DNA from 3 places in the Pseudoxanthomonas sp. 134C1 genome. Region 1 is predicted to be linked to each of the others. Evidence: riboswitches for the same ligand, from Rfam matches in the RefSeq annotation. Region 1 holds a riboswitch; each other region holds the start of a gene.
What was found. Region 1 has a riboswitch for cobalamin ahead of btuB (TonB-dependent vitamin B12 receptor). Riboswitches for the same ligand answer to the same signal wherever they lie in the genome.
Positions count from the first base shown of each region.

Region 2: it holds a riboswitch for cobalamin, as region 1 does, so the genes downstream of both, btuB (TonB-dependent vitamin B12 receptor) here and btuB (TonB-dependent vitamin B12 receptor) in region 1, are expected to answer to the same signal.
Region 3: it holds a riboswitch for cobalamin, as region 1 does, so the genes downstream of both, AC3DEZ_RS00905 (ribonucleoside-diphosphate reductase subunit alpha) here and btuB (TonB-dependent vitamin B12 receptor) in region 1, are expected to answer to the same signal.

Region 1 covers NZ_JBYMTH010000008.1:416-5,521, forward strand. The annotation lists partial or broken gene AC3DEZ_RS14555 (hypothetical protein) at 1-72, shown strand, start outside; gene btuB (TonB-dependent vitamin B12 receptor) at 118-1,953, opposite strand; cobalamin riboswitch at 2,080-2,321, opposite strand; gene cobT (nicotinate-nucleotide--dimethylbenzimidazole phosphoribosyltransferase) at 2,421-3,485, shown strand; gene AC3DEZ_RS14570 (histidine phosphatase family protein) at 3,482-4,078, shown strand; gene cobS (adenosylcobinamide-GDP ribazoletransferase) at 4,075-4,821, shown strand; gene AC3DEZ_RS14580 (TfoX/Sxy family protein) at 4,828-5,106, opposite strand, start outside.
Region 2 covers NZ_JBYMTH010000010.1:6,028-11,133, forward strand. The annotation lists gene AC3DEZ_RS16355 (putative porin) at 1-235, shown strand, start outside; gene AC3DEZ_RS16360 (hypothetical protein) at 324-614, shown strand; gene AC3DEZ_RS16365 (SapC family protein) at 664-1,419, shown strand; gene AC3DEZ_RS16370 (OmpH family outer membrane protein) at 1,457-2,068, shown strand; cobalamin riboswitch at 2,134-2,369, shown strand; gene btuB (TonB-dependent vitamin B12 receptor) at 2,476-4,338, shown strand; gene AC3DEZ_RS16380 (hypothetical protein) at 4,351-4,923, shown strand; gene AC3DEZ_RS16385 (hypothetical protein) at 4,938-5,106, shown strand, end outside.
Region 3 covers NZ_JBYMTH010000001.1:203,298-208,403, forward strand. The annotation lists gene AC3DEZ_RS00880 (lipid-binding SYLF domain-containing protein) at 1-458, shown strand, start outside; gene tatA (Sec-independent protein translocase subunit TatA) at 551-781, shown strand; gene tatB (Sec-independent protein translocase protein TatB) at 800-1,201, shown strand; gene tatC (twin-arginine translocase subunit TatC) at 1,182-1,958, shown strand; gene AC3DEZ_RS00900 (hypothetical protein) at 2,088-2,756, shown strand; cobalamin riboswitch at 2,845-3,051, shown strand; gene AC3DEZ_RS00905 (ribonucleoside-diphosphate reductase subunit alpha) at 3,322-5,106, shown strand, end outside.

The DNA of each region.
Region 1 (5,106 bases):
CCGACGCGCCCGGACCCGCCGCAGGCCGAACCCGCGCCGCCGGTCCATGCACCGCCGGTCTTGCGCAGGTAAAAAAAGCCCGGCGGTTGCCGGGCTCTTTTCGTTGCGGTTCCGCGATCAGCGCCTGGGCTGGTAGCGCAGGCTCAGGCCGTATTCGCGGCCGGGCTGGTTGTACCAGGCGATGGTTTCGTACGCGCAATCGAACACGTTGTCGACCTTGGCCAGCAGCGTCCATTCCGGGGTGACCGCGTACTCCAGCCGCAGGTCGGCGGTGGCGAAGCCGCCCAGGCGGGTGGCGTTGCTCAGTTCGTCGTAGCGGTAGCCCGCGCCGCTGACGGTCGCGCCGATACGGAAGTCGCCGAACTGGCGGTCCACGTCGATGCGGCCGGTATCGCGCGCGCGACGCGGCAGCAGCTTGTCGTTGTTGCTGGCGCTGCGGTTGCGCGGATCGGTGTGGCTGAGCTGGGCGGAAAGATCCCAGCCGGCCAGCGTCACGTCGACGGTGAACTCGGCGCCGCGGATGCGGGCTTCATCCACCTGCACCATCTTGAAGCGGGTACCGTCATAGGTGATCAGATCGTCGATGCGGGTCTCGTACAGATCCAGCGCCCAGCGCCAGGCGTCGCCACTCTGGGCGATGCCGACGTTGAGGCTCCTGGACTTTTCCGGCTCCAGATCGCGGTTGCCGCTCCACGGGTCGTACAGATCGCTGAAGGTCGGCGCCTTGAAGCCGGTGCCGTAGGTCGCGCTGAGCTTGAAGCCACGGCCGAAACCCATGCCCCAGCCGAGGTTGCCGGTGGTGTGGTTGCCGAACTGCTCGTTGTCGTCGTTGCGCACGCTCGCCTGCAACTGGTGCGCGCCGAACTTGCCCTGGTACTCGACGAAGCCGGCGGTGTTGCGGCGGCTGTCGGCGGCGTAATCGGTGGTGCTGTCGAGGTGGTCGATGTACCAGTCCGCGCCGACGGTCAGCAGCTGATCCCGGCCCAGTCCGATGTCGGCCTGCGCGCTGGCGGTGTTGCGGTGGGTGTTGTGGGTGCTGTCGTGGTCGACTTCGTTGCGGTAGTTGTCGGTCTCGTTGTCGCTGCGGCCGACATTGACGGTCAGGGCGAAGCGGTCGGTCGGCACGTAGCGGACCTTGCCGTTCAACACCTGCTGCACGTTCTCGGTGTAGTTGTAGTAACCGTCGTACTGGTTCGCGCCTTCGGCGCGCAGCGCGCTGGCTTCGGCGGTCAGCGTATCGGTCAGCTTGTAGCCGCCACGCAGGCTGGCCGAAACGTTGCGGTAACCGTCGCGGTCGGGTTCGTCGGCGTAGCAGCCTCGGCCCTGCGATGCCGAGCCACGGCAGGCATTGATGCCGTCGGTGCGCTGGTAGGACGCATCCGCGCCGAACCAGCCGCGTTCGCCGCCACCGCCGAAACCGGCGCTGGCCTGGCGCAGGCCGTTGCTGCCGCCGCCCATCTGGAAGTGCGGCGTGTAGGCGCCCTGGTTGCGGCGGGTGAAGATCTGGATCACGCCGCCGATGGCCTCTGAACCGTACAGGCTGGAGTTCGGGCCGCGCACGATCTCGATGCGATCGATCTGCGCCAGCGGCAGATCCGGAATGGCGGCGGCGGCGAAATCGGCCGAATTCACCCGCACGCCATCGATCAGCACCAGGGTGTGGCTGGAGTTGGTGCCACGCAGGAACAGCGAGGTCTGCTTGCCCGGGCCGCCGGCGTTGGTCAGGTTGATGCCGGCGCGACCGCGCAGCAGATCCTGCAGCGAGGTCGCCTGGCTGCGCTCGATGTCGGCGCGATCGATGACCTGCACCGGCGCCAGGCTGTCTTCCAGCGCGATCGCGGTGCGGGTGCTGGTGACGACGACTTCGTCCAGCTCGGTGGCGGCGTTCTGGGCGAGGGCCAGGCCCGGAAGCGCCAGCGTGACGGCCAGGGACAGGGTACGGATAGGTGGCATTGCAATCGGCTCCATGCGCCGCGCGCTCCCGCGCGGCATAACGGGGGGAGGCGGCAACGCGGGAACGGGAAGACAGCGGAAACGGCCGTGCGCACGGCGCTCGCCGCCGCAACGCCCGCCGCGTCGCAACCAGTCGTCTTTCGGGCCGGTCTCCGGGCTTGCGAGCGCGATGGCGGACCATCGCCGGCCGGGGCGCCTTCCCGTGCGGATGCACAGTGGCGTGTGCCCTGTCCTGACTCGCTTACCGTTGCGGGGGCAGCGCCGGAATCACCCGTCGCGTCGCCGGAGAGGCGGGCGCGGGTTCACCGGCTTCCCGTTTCAACCCTGGGCGGAACCGCCCGCGGGTCACCAGAAAGCGCGGAGATTCTAGCAGAAGCGCGCCCCCGGCCCCATCGGCGTCCCGATGGCCGGGCGGCGGCGGCGGCTCCCGTAGAATCCCGGTTCCCTCCGTCGCAAGAACTCCGCACGTGTCCCAGGACTGGATCCACGCCGACTGCCGGCAACCTTCTTCCGAACACCGCGAACGCGCCCGCGCGCGCCAGGACGAGCTGACCAAGCCGCAGGGCTCGCTCGGCCGCATCGAGACCCTGGCGGTGGAACTGGCGGCGTTGCAACATCGGGATCGTCCCGTGGCGGCACGGGTGCCGGTGGTCGTGTTCGCCGGCGATCACGGCGTGGTGGCGCAGGGCGTGTCGGCGTTTCCTTCCGAAGTGACGGTGCAGATGCTGCACAACTTCGCCAACGGCGGCGCGGCGATTTCTGTGCTGGCGCGCGAACTCGGCCTGCCGCTGCGGGTGGTGGATGCCGGCACCCGCGCCACCCACGCCATCGCCGGTGTGCAGACCGACAAGCCCTGCCACGGCACCCGCGATTTCAGCGTCGAAGCGGCGATGAGCGAAGACGAACTCGCGCATGCGCTGGCCGCCGGCCGACGCGCCATCGAGGCGGCGGAGGAGGCGGATCTGTTCGTCTTCGGCGAGATGGGCATCGGCAACACCACCGCGGCCAGTGCGCTGGCCTGCGCGCTGGCGGATCTGCCGCTGGACGAGCTGGTTGGCGCGGGCACCGGATTGCAGGGTGATCGCATCGCCCACAAGCAGCAGGTGATCGCGGACGCGCTGGCGCTGCACCGGCCGCACATCGCCGGCAGTGGTGATTCCGCGCGCGAAACGCTGCGCCGTGTCGGCGGGCTGGAAATCGCCGCGATGGCCGGCGCGATGATCGCCGCCGCGCAGCGGGGCGTGCCGGTGCTGGTGGACGGTTTCATCGTCTCGGCGGCGGCGTTGGCCGCGGTCGGCCTGCAGCCGCAGGTGCGGCCATGGCTGTTGTTTTCGCACCAGTCGGCCGAACGCGGGCATGCGCGCGTGCTGGCGGCGCTGGACGCGCGTCCGCTGCTGCAACTGGATCTGCGCCTGGGCGAAGGCAGCGGCGCGGCGCTGGCGTTGCCGCTGCTGCGGCTGGCCTGCGCGTTGCACGCCGGCATGGCGACCTTCGCCGAAGCCGCGGTATCCGGGCGCGACGACGCGCCATGATCCTCGACCTGGTGCGTCATGCCTCGACCGGACGCGCCGGCCACTTCGACGGACGCACCGATCCGCCGCTGCTGCCAGGCGCCGTTGATGCGGTCCGCGGCGGTTGCGCGGACGTCGCCTGGTCGCGGGTGATCAGTTCACCGCGCCAGCGCGCGCTGCACACCGCGCGGGCCTTGGCGGCTGCGCGGGCGATGCCGGTGGATGTCGCCGAAGACTGGGCCGAGTGGGATTTCGGCGACTGGGATGGGCAGCATCGCGATGCGATCGCGGTGGATGAGGCTTCGCGCCGCGCATTGCAGGCGTTCTACCGGGATCCGGGCGCGCATCCGCCGCCGAACGCCGAACCCTGGGCCGCGTTCGAGGCGCGCATCGATCGCGCCCTGCGCGCGCTGGCGGCGCCGGATGACGCATCACCGGTGCTGGTGGTCAGCCATGCCGGGCCGCTGCGGCTGGCGCTGGCGCGCGCCTGTGGCTGGCCGCTGGCGTCGTTGTGGGCGGTGCGCATCGACTACGGCACCCGCCTGCGCCTGCGGGTGCAGATCGACGCGGCGGATCATCTGTGGGGCGAACTGATCGAAGTGAGGCAGGCATGAGCGTGCGCAAACTGATCCTGGCGGTGCAGTTCCTGACCCGCCTGCCCACGCCGCAGCTGCGCGATTTCCGCGAAGAGGAGTTGAGCCGGACGGCGGTGTATTTCCCGCTGGTGGGCGCGTTGATCGGCGCGCTGGTGGTATTGCCGCTGTGGGCGCTGGACGCGCGGCCGTGGCTGGCGGGCCTGCTGGCGCTGATCGCGTGGGTATGGGTGACCGGCGCGCTGCATCTGGACGGGCTCGGCGATGTCGCCGACGCGTTCGGCGCGGCGCACCGCAATCCGCAGCGGTTCCTGGAAGTGCTGAAGGACCCGCACATGGGCGTGTTCGGCGTGGTCACGATCGTGCTGCAGCTGCTGGCCAAGTTAGTGCTGCTGGCCGAACTGGTCGACGGCGCGTGGCTGTGGGGCGTGCTGCTGGTACCGGCGTGGGCGCGCTGGGCCACCACGCTGTTGTGGAGCCGCTGGTTGCCGCCGCTGCATGCGGGCATGGCCGAACGCTTCGCCTGGTACCGCAACGAAGGCGCGTACTGGGATTGGGCGTGGGGCGCGGCGCTGGCGGCGATCAGCCTGTGGCTGGCGCCGCCGCTGCTGATCTGTCTGCTGCTGGCGCCGTTGACCGCGTGGTACTGGAAATGCCGGCTGGGCGGCATTTCCGGCGATTGCCTGGGCGCCAGCACCGAGGTGCTGGAAACCCTGCTGCTGCTGGCGCTGGCGTTGGCACCGGCGGCCTGGCGGCTGTTCTGACCCGGGTCAGTCTTCCTGATCGCCGCCCGGCGAATCGAACAGGTTCATCGCCGGCGCGGCACCTTCGTCTTCCTGGATGTGGGTGGTGGTCACGGGCGCGGCGGCGGGACGGCCGCGTGGCGGCGGCAGCAGCGCGGCGGCGGCGTCGTAGGCCACCAGCAGTTCGCTGCGGCGTTCCTCCGGCAGGTGCTGCCAGTGGCAGTCCAGCAACGCGCCTTCCAGTGCGTACAGCAGGTTGAGGCTGGGGCGGAAGCCGGCGCGCTTGACCCGCATGAAGGCTTCCAC
Region 2 (5,106 bases), on a different contig from region 1:
GGACTGGAACCTGTGGCTGGGCTACAAGCACATCGACCCGGACGCGCTGCCCGACGGGTTCAACGACTCCAACTTCCACCTGGGCGGCACCAATGCGCGCGGCTACACCCTGGGCGCCTCGTATGCCTTCGACCGCAACGTCTGGCTCACCGGCCGCTGGATGGCGGCCAAGGAGGTGTTCGGCCCGCCGCTGTCCATCGACGTGTTCCAGCTGGAGGTCAACGCCGGGTTTTGAGGCCGTACGCCGCGGCCCCCCTGCGGTGGCCGCGTATCCGCAGGAAGGGAAGGGCGTTGCCCGGATCCCCGCAACAAGAAGTGCAACCGTGAAAGAACGTTTCATCTCGCTGAGGAAATTCACCGACAAGTTCGCCGAAGTCGTGCTGGTGGCAGACGGCCCGGTCCTGGTCACCCGGGGCAAGGTGCCGCTCGGGTTCTACCTGCCAATCAAGGTCTGGGGCGAGCAGCACGATTCGGAGATCCGCCGGCATATGGTTGAAATGGTTCTGCGGCAATCTGGGCAGACGCCGGAGGACATCAGCGAGTGCGTCGATTCCTTCATCGAGGGGAAGCAGATCCTGTACGCCATGCGCGGCCGGTTCGATCCCCCCGCCTGAACCGCAAATCGTCCCGCCGGCATCCGATCACGCAACGAATGGAAAAAGCATGAACACGCAGAACCCCGAATCCGAATCCCCGGCTCCGAACGGCGGCGCCGACGCCAGTTCCTGGCCGCTCTTCTATCGCGAACCGCGCGTGCTGTCCTCGATCGAACACGCCGGCTGGCGGGTGCGTCCGAGCGGCGCCGGCTTCGCCGCCGCCAGCAACTCCGTGCCGGTGGTCATCGGCGAATTCGCCGCCGCTTCGCGCAACTACCCGCTGGTGTTCGCCGGTCCGGAACACACGCCGCTCGCGGTGCTGGGCGTGGAAGCCGGCCGCAACCGCTTCGTCAATGACGGCGCCTGGGCCGAAAACGCCTACGTCCCCGCGTACGTGCGCCGTTATCCGTTCGTATTCGTGCAGACCGGAGAGCCGGATGGCTACGTGCTGGCCATCGATGCCGGCGCGGATGCGGTGATCCGGTCGGGCGAGGAGGGCAACCCGCTGTTCGAGGACGGCCAGCTCAGCGAACTGACCCGGCAGGCCCTGCAGTTCTGCGACACCTTCACCCGCGAGGACCAGGCCACCCGCCTGTTCGCCGCGGCCCTGGCCGAACAGGGACTGCTGATCGAACGCAGCGCCAACATCGCTTTCGCGGATGGCCGCCGTTCCAGTGTCGATGGCTTCCATGTGGTCGACGCCGAGCGGTTCGCCGCATTGCCGGATGCGGTGATCGTCGACTGGCATCGCAAGGGCTGGCTGGCGCTGGTCCATTTTCACCTGGCCTCGCTGGGCCGGTTCAACGATCTGCTGGCGCCCTGAGCGTTTTCCCTTCATTCCCTTCGAACCAGGTATCGCCATGTCCATGTCCCTCACCCCGATGTACCGCCGCACCGCAATCCTGCTGGTGCTGGCGTTCTCCACCGCCGCCGCGCACGCCGCCGACGGGGTCGCCTCGATGGAAGGTCCGGCGGTGGCAGGCGTCTGCTATCTCAGCCGCGAAGCGGTGTTCGCCAATGCCGCCGCCGGCAAGGACGCCGGCGTGCAATTGCAGAAGCTGGTCACCGACGCGCAGGCCGAGATCGAGCGTGACAAGGGCCGCGCCGAGTCGGAACTGTTGCGTCTCGGCCTGCGCGGAAACATCACTGCCGACAAACTCACGCCGGAGCAGACCAAGGCCGTGCAGGAAGCGCAGGCGGTGCAGCAACGCGCCGCACAGCGTTCGCGCGAGATCGAGGCGACCCGGTCAGGCGTCCTGGAACAGATTTCCACCGCGGCGCAGCCGCTGATCGCCGAAGCCTACAAGCAGCATGGCTGCGGCGTGCTGATCGATCGCGGCACCGTGCTGGCCGGCAACATGAGCCATGACCTGACCGCCGATGTGGTCAAGGCACTCGACGCGCGGGTGAAGTCGATTCCGGTGACGCTGCGTCGCGAGACCACCGCGGCATCCGCGCCCGTCGGCCGCTGATCAGCGCGACTGCCAGACCGCTCCGGCACCACGCAAGGCACCGGAGCGGCACTCCCGCCAACTGCTATACTCGCGCCGCCTGAGGTGACCGCCGGCCTGGCCGGTGGTTGAAACGGGAATCCGGTGCGCCTGATCGTGCATGCATGATCGGCAATTCCGGAGCTGCCCCCGCAACGGTAGGCGAGACAAGGTCCGCAAACAGCCACTGTGCTTGATGCATGGGAAGGCGCGGATCCGGAGCACGGCCCACGGCCACGCTTCACTCGCGAGCCCGGAGACCGGCCTTTGAGCGACGTGACATGCGGTGGGCGATGTCATGGGGCTCGATCCGTGTCGGGCTGCCATGACACTCCCTTTCCGCCTGTCCTTATCCAACGTTCCCGCGCGGGCAGGCGCGGTCAAGGAGTGTGTCCGTGCATCCGCAATCGTTCTTCCGTCGCCATCGCCTGGCGGCGTCGTTGCTGTCTTCCCCTTTCCTCGTCGCGCCGGCATTCGCCGAAAGTCCCACCGATCTCGACGGTGTCGTGGTCACCGCCAGCCGCACCGCGCAGACCCAGGATCAGACGCTGGCCGCGGTCACCGTCATCGACCGCGAGGAAATCGAACGCCTGCAGCCGGCTTCGCTGCCGGATCTGCTGACCGGACGGGCGGGGTTCTCGCTCGCCAACAACGGTGGTCCCGGCAAATCCACCTCGGTGTTCCTGCGTGGCACCGAATCGGATCACGTGCTCGTGCTGGTGGATGGCATCAAGCTGGGATCGGCCACCAGTGGCGGGGCGTCGCTGCAGGACATCCCGGTCGAGCAGATCGAACGCGTCGAGATCGTGCGCGGCCCGTTCTCGAGCCTGTATGGATCCGAGGCGCTGGGCGGCGTGATCCAGATCTTCACCCGTCGTCCGCACGGTGCGTTCACGCCCAACTTCAGCGCGGCCGTCGGCAGCGAGCGCACCCGCCGGGTTTCCGTGGGCGCGGGCGGCCGGAGCGGCGACGCAGCCGGCGGCGGCTGGTATGCGATCCAGGCCGGACACGAGGAAACCGACGGCATCAATGCCTATCGGGGAACCCGTAACTTCGATCCGGACCGCGACGGCTACCGCAACACGTCGTTGACCCTGCAGGGCGGCTATCGCTTCGACGAGCACTGGGATGCGGAACTGCGGCTGTTCCGCGCCGAAGGACGCAACGAATACGACGGCAGCCTCAACAACGAGGCCGACACCGTCCAGCAGGTGGTGGGCGGACGGATACGCTACGCCGCCAACGACCAGGTCCGCATCACCGCCAGCGCGGGAACCAGCGCGGATCTGAGCGAGAACTTCCTCGACGGCGTGTATTCCTCCAATTTCGACACGCGCCGCAAACTGGCCTCGTTGCAGGCCGATCTGGGCGTTGGTGGCGGGCTGCTGAGCCTGGGTTTCGACTGGTCCGCCGATCAGGTGGACAGCAATACCCGCTACGCGCGCGATCACCGCATCAACCGCGGTCTGTTCGGTCAGTGGCAGCAGGACTTCGGCGATCATTCGGTACAGGCCGGCGTGCGGCGCGACGACGACAGCCAGTTCGGCGGCGAAACCACGGGCAGCGTGCTGTGGGGCTGGAACTTCACCCCGCAGTTGCGACTGGGCGCGAGCTACGGCACGGCGTTCAAGGCGCCCACCTTCAACGAGTTGTACTTTCCCGGTTATGGGAATCCGGAACTGGGTCCGGAGACGTCGCGCAGTTTCGAGTTGAGCCTGCGCGGTGAACACGGCAAGGCGCGCTGGGCGCTGCATGCCTTCGACACCCGCATCGACGACATGATTGCGTTCGATGCCTCGCTCGGCGACTTTGGTGGCCCGAACAACATCGATCGGGCGCGCATCCGCGGCATCGAGGCCGAGGGCGGGGTGCGCGTGAAGGATTGGGATCTGCGCGCCAGCCTGACCCGCCTGGATCCGCGCAACGACGGCGACAATCCGAATCACGACAACGTGCTGCCGCGCCGCGCGCGCGCCAGTGGCCGCATCGACGCGGATCGGCGTTTCGGCCGCTTCAGCCTGGGCGCGAGCGTCGTCGGCGTGGGCGAGCGCTACGACAACCTGGCCAACACCACCCGGCTGGGTGGCTATGGCCTGCTGGATCTTCGCGTGGGATATGCGTTCGCCCCCGCCTGGAACCTGCAGCTGTCGGGTGGAAACCTGTTCGACAGGCGCTACGAGACCGCGGCGCTGTACAACCAGCCGGGACGCACGTGGTTGCTGACCCTGCGTTACCAGCCCGTCGCACGCTGAGCGGAGGCATCGATGAATCCCTTGTCGTCCTCCGTTCGCCTCGGCCTGCTGGCCACGTTCGCCGTCCTGATGGTGGCCACGCGCTTCCATCACTTCGGCACCGTCCTGCATCTGCCGGATGCTTCGATGGCGCTGTTCTTCCTCGGTGGCCTGTATCTGCGCCGGCACCTTCCATTCCTGGCGCTGCTGGCGCTGGCGGTGCTCATCGACTGGGCCGCCGTCAGCGTGGCCGGTGTCAGCGATTTCTGCGTGACGCCGGCCTACGCGTTTCTGCTGCCCGCATACGCGGTGCTGTGGTACGGCGGTCGGGCCTGGTCCGACAGCGGGATGCGGGGATGGCGCGGCCTGGCCGGCGCGCTGCTGGTCGCATGCGCCTGCGCGTCACTGTCCTTCCTGATCTCCAATGGCGCCTTCTATTGGCTGGGTGGACGCTATCCGCATCCCGAGTGGCCGCAATACCTCGCACGCGTCTGGCAATGGGGGCCGCTGTTCGTGCGCACCACCATGACCTACGTGATCAGCGCATTGCTCGTGCACGCCCTGATCGTGACCTTCCGTCGCCGTTCCGCTTCCCTCGATACCTGAGCAGGAGAACCCCGATGTCCCTGAAGCCCGTTTCCGGTTCCGTCCTGCCGCTGGCGTCGACACGCGCGCAGATCCTGGCCGGCACCGCCCTGGCGATGCTGATGATCACTACCCGCGGCCAGCATTTCGCCAGCGTCGACGCACTGCCCAGCGCGTCCTGGGCGGTGTTCTTTCTGGCCGGCG
Region 3 (5,106 bases), on a different contig from region 1:
CGGTGGGCCGCAATGCCGCCGCCGCCACCGATGGCCAGCTCAAGGCCGAGATCTGGTCGTGGTCGCGCGCCCGCGGCCTGTTCGCCGGCGTGGCGCTGGATGGCGCCGTGTTGCAGATCGATGACGAGGCCAACACCGCGGTCTACGGCGGCGGCAGCACGCCGCGCGCCATCTTCGAGGGTCGTGCCGGCCATCCGTCCGGTGCCGTGGTCGGTTTCCGGGATCAGCTCGAGGAAGTGACCGCCGCCGCCCGCGCCGCGCGCAGTGGCCGGTCCGCGCCCGCAGCACCGGCCGCCACCGTCACGCCGGCGACCGCGGTCGCGCCCGCCAGCCAGACCGCGCCGGTCGCCGAAACCGCGCCGCTGGGCCAGGCGCCGGCCACGCCGCCGGCACAGTCCGGTTTCCAGCCGGTCGCCGAAGGCGAAATCCGCACTGAACCGCTCAACGGTACGCCCTGAAAAAGCGAAAACCCCAGCGCGCGCCCGGGATCTCCGGGCGTGCCTGCGCTATGCTGATCGCCTGATTTCATTACTCAACGCACGAGAAGACCATGGGCGGTTTCAGCATCTGGCATTGGATCATCGTTCTGGTGGTCGTTCTGCTGATCTTCGGCACCAAGCGCTTGCGCAACGTCGGCCAGGATCTGGGCGAGGCGGTCAAGGGCTTCAAGAAGGGCATGCAGCAGGACGAGGACAAGCCGGTCGAACGGCTTGACGACCAATCGCAGTCCCGCAACAGCGAGTCCAGCACGTCCAAGGATCGCGACAACTCGCAGCAGTAAGCGCGGTCCCCTGCCGCCATGTTCGACATCGGTTTCCCCGAACTGGTGGTCATCGCCATCGTGGCGTTGATCGTCCTCGGTCCCGAGCGCCTGCCCAAGGTCGCGCGTTTTGCCGGCCTGTGGGTGCGCCGCGCGCGCGCGCAATGGCATTCCGTGAAGGACGAACTGGAGCGCGAGCTGGCCGCCGATGAACTGAAGCGCAGCCTGCGCGACACCGAGGAAGCGCTGCGCGAGACCGAACGCAAGGTCCGCGAGAGCGCGGCGGAAACCGAACGCGAGTTCGAAGACCTGCGCTCGTCGGTGGAGCGTTCGCCGACACCGTCCTCCCCGCCGGAGCAGGCGGAAGAACCCGCGGCGCCCGCGGGTGGAGAAGACGTCCCCCTGTCCCATGGCAGCAGCGATGAACCACGACGCACCTGAGGATCAGGCCGAAAGCAGCCTGATGGGCCATCTGCTGGAACTGCGCACGCGCCTGATGCGGGCGCTGCTGGGCGTCGTGATCGTGCTGGTGGCGCTGCTGCCCTTCGTGAAAACGCTGTACAGCCGGCTGGCGTTGCCGATGCTGAGCCAATTGCCGGACAACCAGTCCGCGCAGATGATCGCCAACGATCCGACCTCCGGCTTCTTCGCGCCGATCAAGCTGGCTTTCTTCGCCGCCATGTTCCTGACCGCGCCCTGGCTGTTGTACCAGGCCTGGGGATTCGTCGCGCCGGGCCTGTACCGGCACGAGAAGCGCCTGGCGTTCCCGTTGCTGGTGTCGTCCATCCTGCTGTTCTACGCCGGCTGCGCGTTCGCCTATTTCCTGGTGCTGCCGGGCGTGTTCCATGCACTGATGATGTTCACCCCGGACATCGTCACCATCGCTCCGGATCCCGGCAAATACCTCGATTTCGTGCTGGTGATCTTCCTGGCCTTCGGCGTGAGTTTCGAATTGCCGGTGGCGCTGGTGATCCTGGCCCTGCTGGGCTGGGTGACGCCGCAGCAATTGCGCCAGGGCCGCGGTTACGCGGTGGTCGGCATCTTCATCCTGGCCGCCGTCATCACTCCGCCGGACGTGGTCTCGCAGCTGATGCTGGCGATTCCGATGTGCCTGCTTTACGAAGCCGGCATCATCGCCGCGCAATGGGTCGCGCCCAAACCCGATCGCGACGATTCACGCACGCCGCGCGACGCGTGATCGCGTCAACCTGAACTCTTCTCCACATCGCTGAAGCCGTCCGCGGGATCCATTCACGCCGCGACGTTGCGGTTCATCCTGCCTTTGCCAGACTCGGCCGCGCTGGAGTGAACGAGAAGGAACACCGCGATGACGCAACGCTTGGGTGCGATCTGCCTGCTGGGCCTGCTGTCGGCCTGCCAGCCTGAACATCCGGTCGACACCGCGCGCGCCGCATCCGCCGCACGCGTGGCGGAAGCGCCGCCGCCGCCGGTGTCGGACGCCCAGGCGTCACGCATCGCGTTGCAGGCGCAGTTCGTCGACGAGGCGCTGGGCGTGGCTATCCTGCCCTTGCCGGGCTTCACCCTGCGCCGCGATTTCCGCCGCGATTATCTCGCGACCGACGACTGGAAGACGTTCGCCAAGCCGGACAGCCGCGGCAAGGCGCTGGCCGCGCTGATCCTGGACGGCTCCAACGAGATCACCGCGGCGGAATTGCGGCTGGGCATCAGCGATGATCCCGACGCGGTGGCCGCCTGCCTGGAGGTCTCCGACTCGGCATTGCCGTCACCGCGCGATGAAATCCGCATCGATGGCCAGCCGTTCCGGCATTTCCGCGCCAGCGATGCCGCGATGAGCCATTACCTGACCGTGGACGCCTACCGCGCCGTGCGCCAGGAGCGCTGCTACGCCATCGACCTGCTGGTCGTCGGCACCCGGCCGGAGGTCTACGATCCGCCGCGCACGCCGCCTTTCGATACCGCCACCGCGCAGGCGCGGCTGCGGGAAGCCCTGGGCGCCATCCGCTTCGTGAAATAGCGGATGCGTGGAACGCCCGTTGCTGCGAGGAGTGGCGTTCCACAGTCCATGCATCACCATATTTGGTGTTGACGCTCCCATGTGCCCCCACTATCTTGTGGCTGTCGGTTCTCCCGGTCGCACGCCGGGGGATGAAAAGGGAAGCCGGTCGAATGCCGGCGCTGCCCCGCAGCGGTAGGTGGAAACGAACCCGTCATTGGCACTGAGGCGCCTTGCCTTGGGAAGCGACGGGCTAGGAGGAAGCAGGGCTTCCGCGTCCACGAGTCCGAAGACCTGCCGACAGCCGCGCGTTGCACACCGCGCGGTGCCGGCCGCGGAATCTCCGGGGGGAGATGGCTGGTGAAGCAGGCCGGCCATCCGTTCCCACGGTCGCGGCCCCTGCGACGCCGCTTCCCCACCCTGATGCTCCATACGGCCTTCCGCTGCCTGCGAGGGACAGGTCGCCGCGTGCATCACGCATGGAGGAAGCCCCGTGACCCCGACCGATACCGCCGTCGCTGAAACCGACGTCTCCCCGTCCCAGAAGGACGCATTCCTGTTGACCTCGCCGCCCACCGCAACCGCGATGAGCGTGACCAAGCGCAACGGCAGCCGCGAGCCGGTGGATCTGAACAAGATCGTCCGCGCGGTGCAGCGCAGCTGCGAAGGCCTGCACGCCATCGACCCGATGCGCGTGGCCACCCGCACCATCTCCGGCCTGTACGACGGCGCGAGCACGCGTGAACTGGACGAACTGTCCATCCGCACCGCCGCGCTGCTGACCGCCGAGGAACCCGAATACAGCCGGTTGGCCGCGCGCCTGCTGGCCAGCTACATCGCCAAGGAAGTGACCGGGCAGGAAATCCATGCGTTCTCGCAGTCGGTGACGCGCGGCCATGAGGTCGGCCTGATCAACGATCGGCTGTTGAATTTCGTGCAGACCAATGCGCGCAAGCTCAACGACGCGCTGGATGCCTCGCTGGATCTGCATTTCGACTATTTCGGCCTGCGCACCCTGTACGACCGCTACCTGCTGCGTCATCCGCACACCCGCAAGGTCATCGAGACCCCGCAGCAGTTCTTCCTGCGCATCGCCTGCGCGCTCAGCGAGGACGTGTCCGAGGCACTGGCGCTGTACCGCCGCATGGGCAACCTGGACTACCTGCCCAGCTCGCCGACCCTGTTCAATTCCGGCACCACCCACGAGCAGCTGTCCTCGTGCTTCCTGCTGGACTCGCCGCAGGATTCGCTGGAGTCCATCTACCAGAAGTACGGCGACATCGCCCAACTGTCCAAGTTCAGTGGCGGCATCGGTGTCAGCTATACGCGGGTGCGTTCGCGCGGCTCGCTGATCAAGTCGACCAACGGCCATTCCAACGGCATCGTGCCGTGGCTGAAGACGCTGGATTCCTCCGTCGCGGCGGTCAACCAGGGCGGCAAACGCAAGGGCGCCGCCTGCGTGTACCTGGAAACCTGGCACGCCGATGTCGAGGATTTCCTCGAACTGCGCGACAACACCGGTGACGAATCGCGTCGCACCCACAACCTCAACCTGGCCAACTGGGTGCCGGATCTGTTCATGAAGCGGGTGGAGGCCGACCAGGAATGGTCGCTGTTCGATCCGCGGGTCGTGCCGGAGCTGACCGATCTGTACGGCGAAGCGTTCGAGCAGGCCTACCTGCAGGCCGAAACCCAGGGCAGGGCCGCGAAGGCGGTGCCGGCGCGCAAGCTGTACGCGCGGATGATGCGCACGCTGGCCGAGACCGGCAACGGCTGGATGACCTTCAAGGACAAGTGCAACCGCGCCAGCAACCAGACCCTGCGCGCGAACAACGTCATCCACCTGTCCAACCTGTGCACCGAGATCCTGGAGATCACCTCGGCGGAGGAAACCGCGGTCTGCAATCTGGGTTCGATCAACCTGGCCCGCCACTTCGACGAATACGGCGACTTCGATTTCGAGCGTCTGGCCGAAACCGTGCGGCTGGCGGTGCGTCAGCTGGATCGGGTGATCGATCTGAACTTCTACCCGATCGAATCGGCGCGTCGCGGCAACCTGCGCTGGCGTCCGGTCGGCCTGGGTTGCATGGGCCTGCAGGATGTGTTTTTCCGCAAGCGGCTGGCCTTCGACAGCGCCGAGGCACGCGCGCTGTCGCAGAAGATCGCCGAGACCATCTACTTCCACGCGCTGGAAACCTCGTGCGAGCTGGCCGAGGAACGCGGCCGCCATCCGTCCTTCGCCGACACCCGCGCCTCGGCCGGTGAGCTGCAGTTCGATGCCTGGAACGTGGCGCCGCGGGACGGCGCACGCTGGGACGCGTTGCGCGCTCGCATCCGCGAGCACGGCCTGCGCAACTCGCTGCTGATCGCG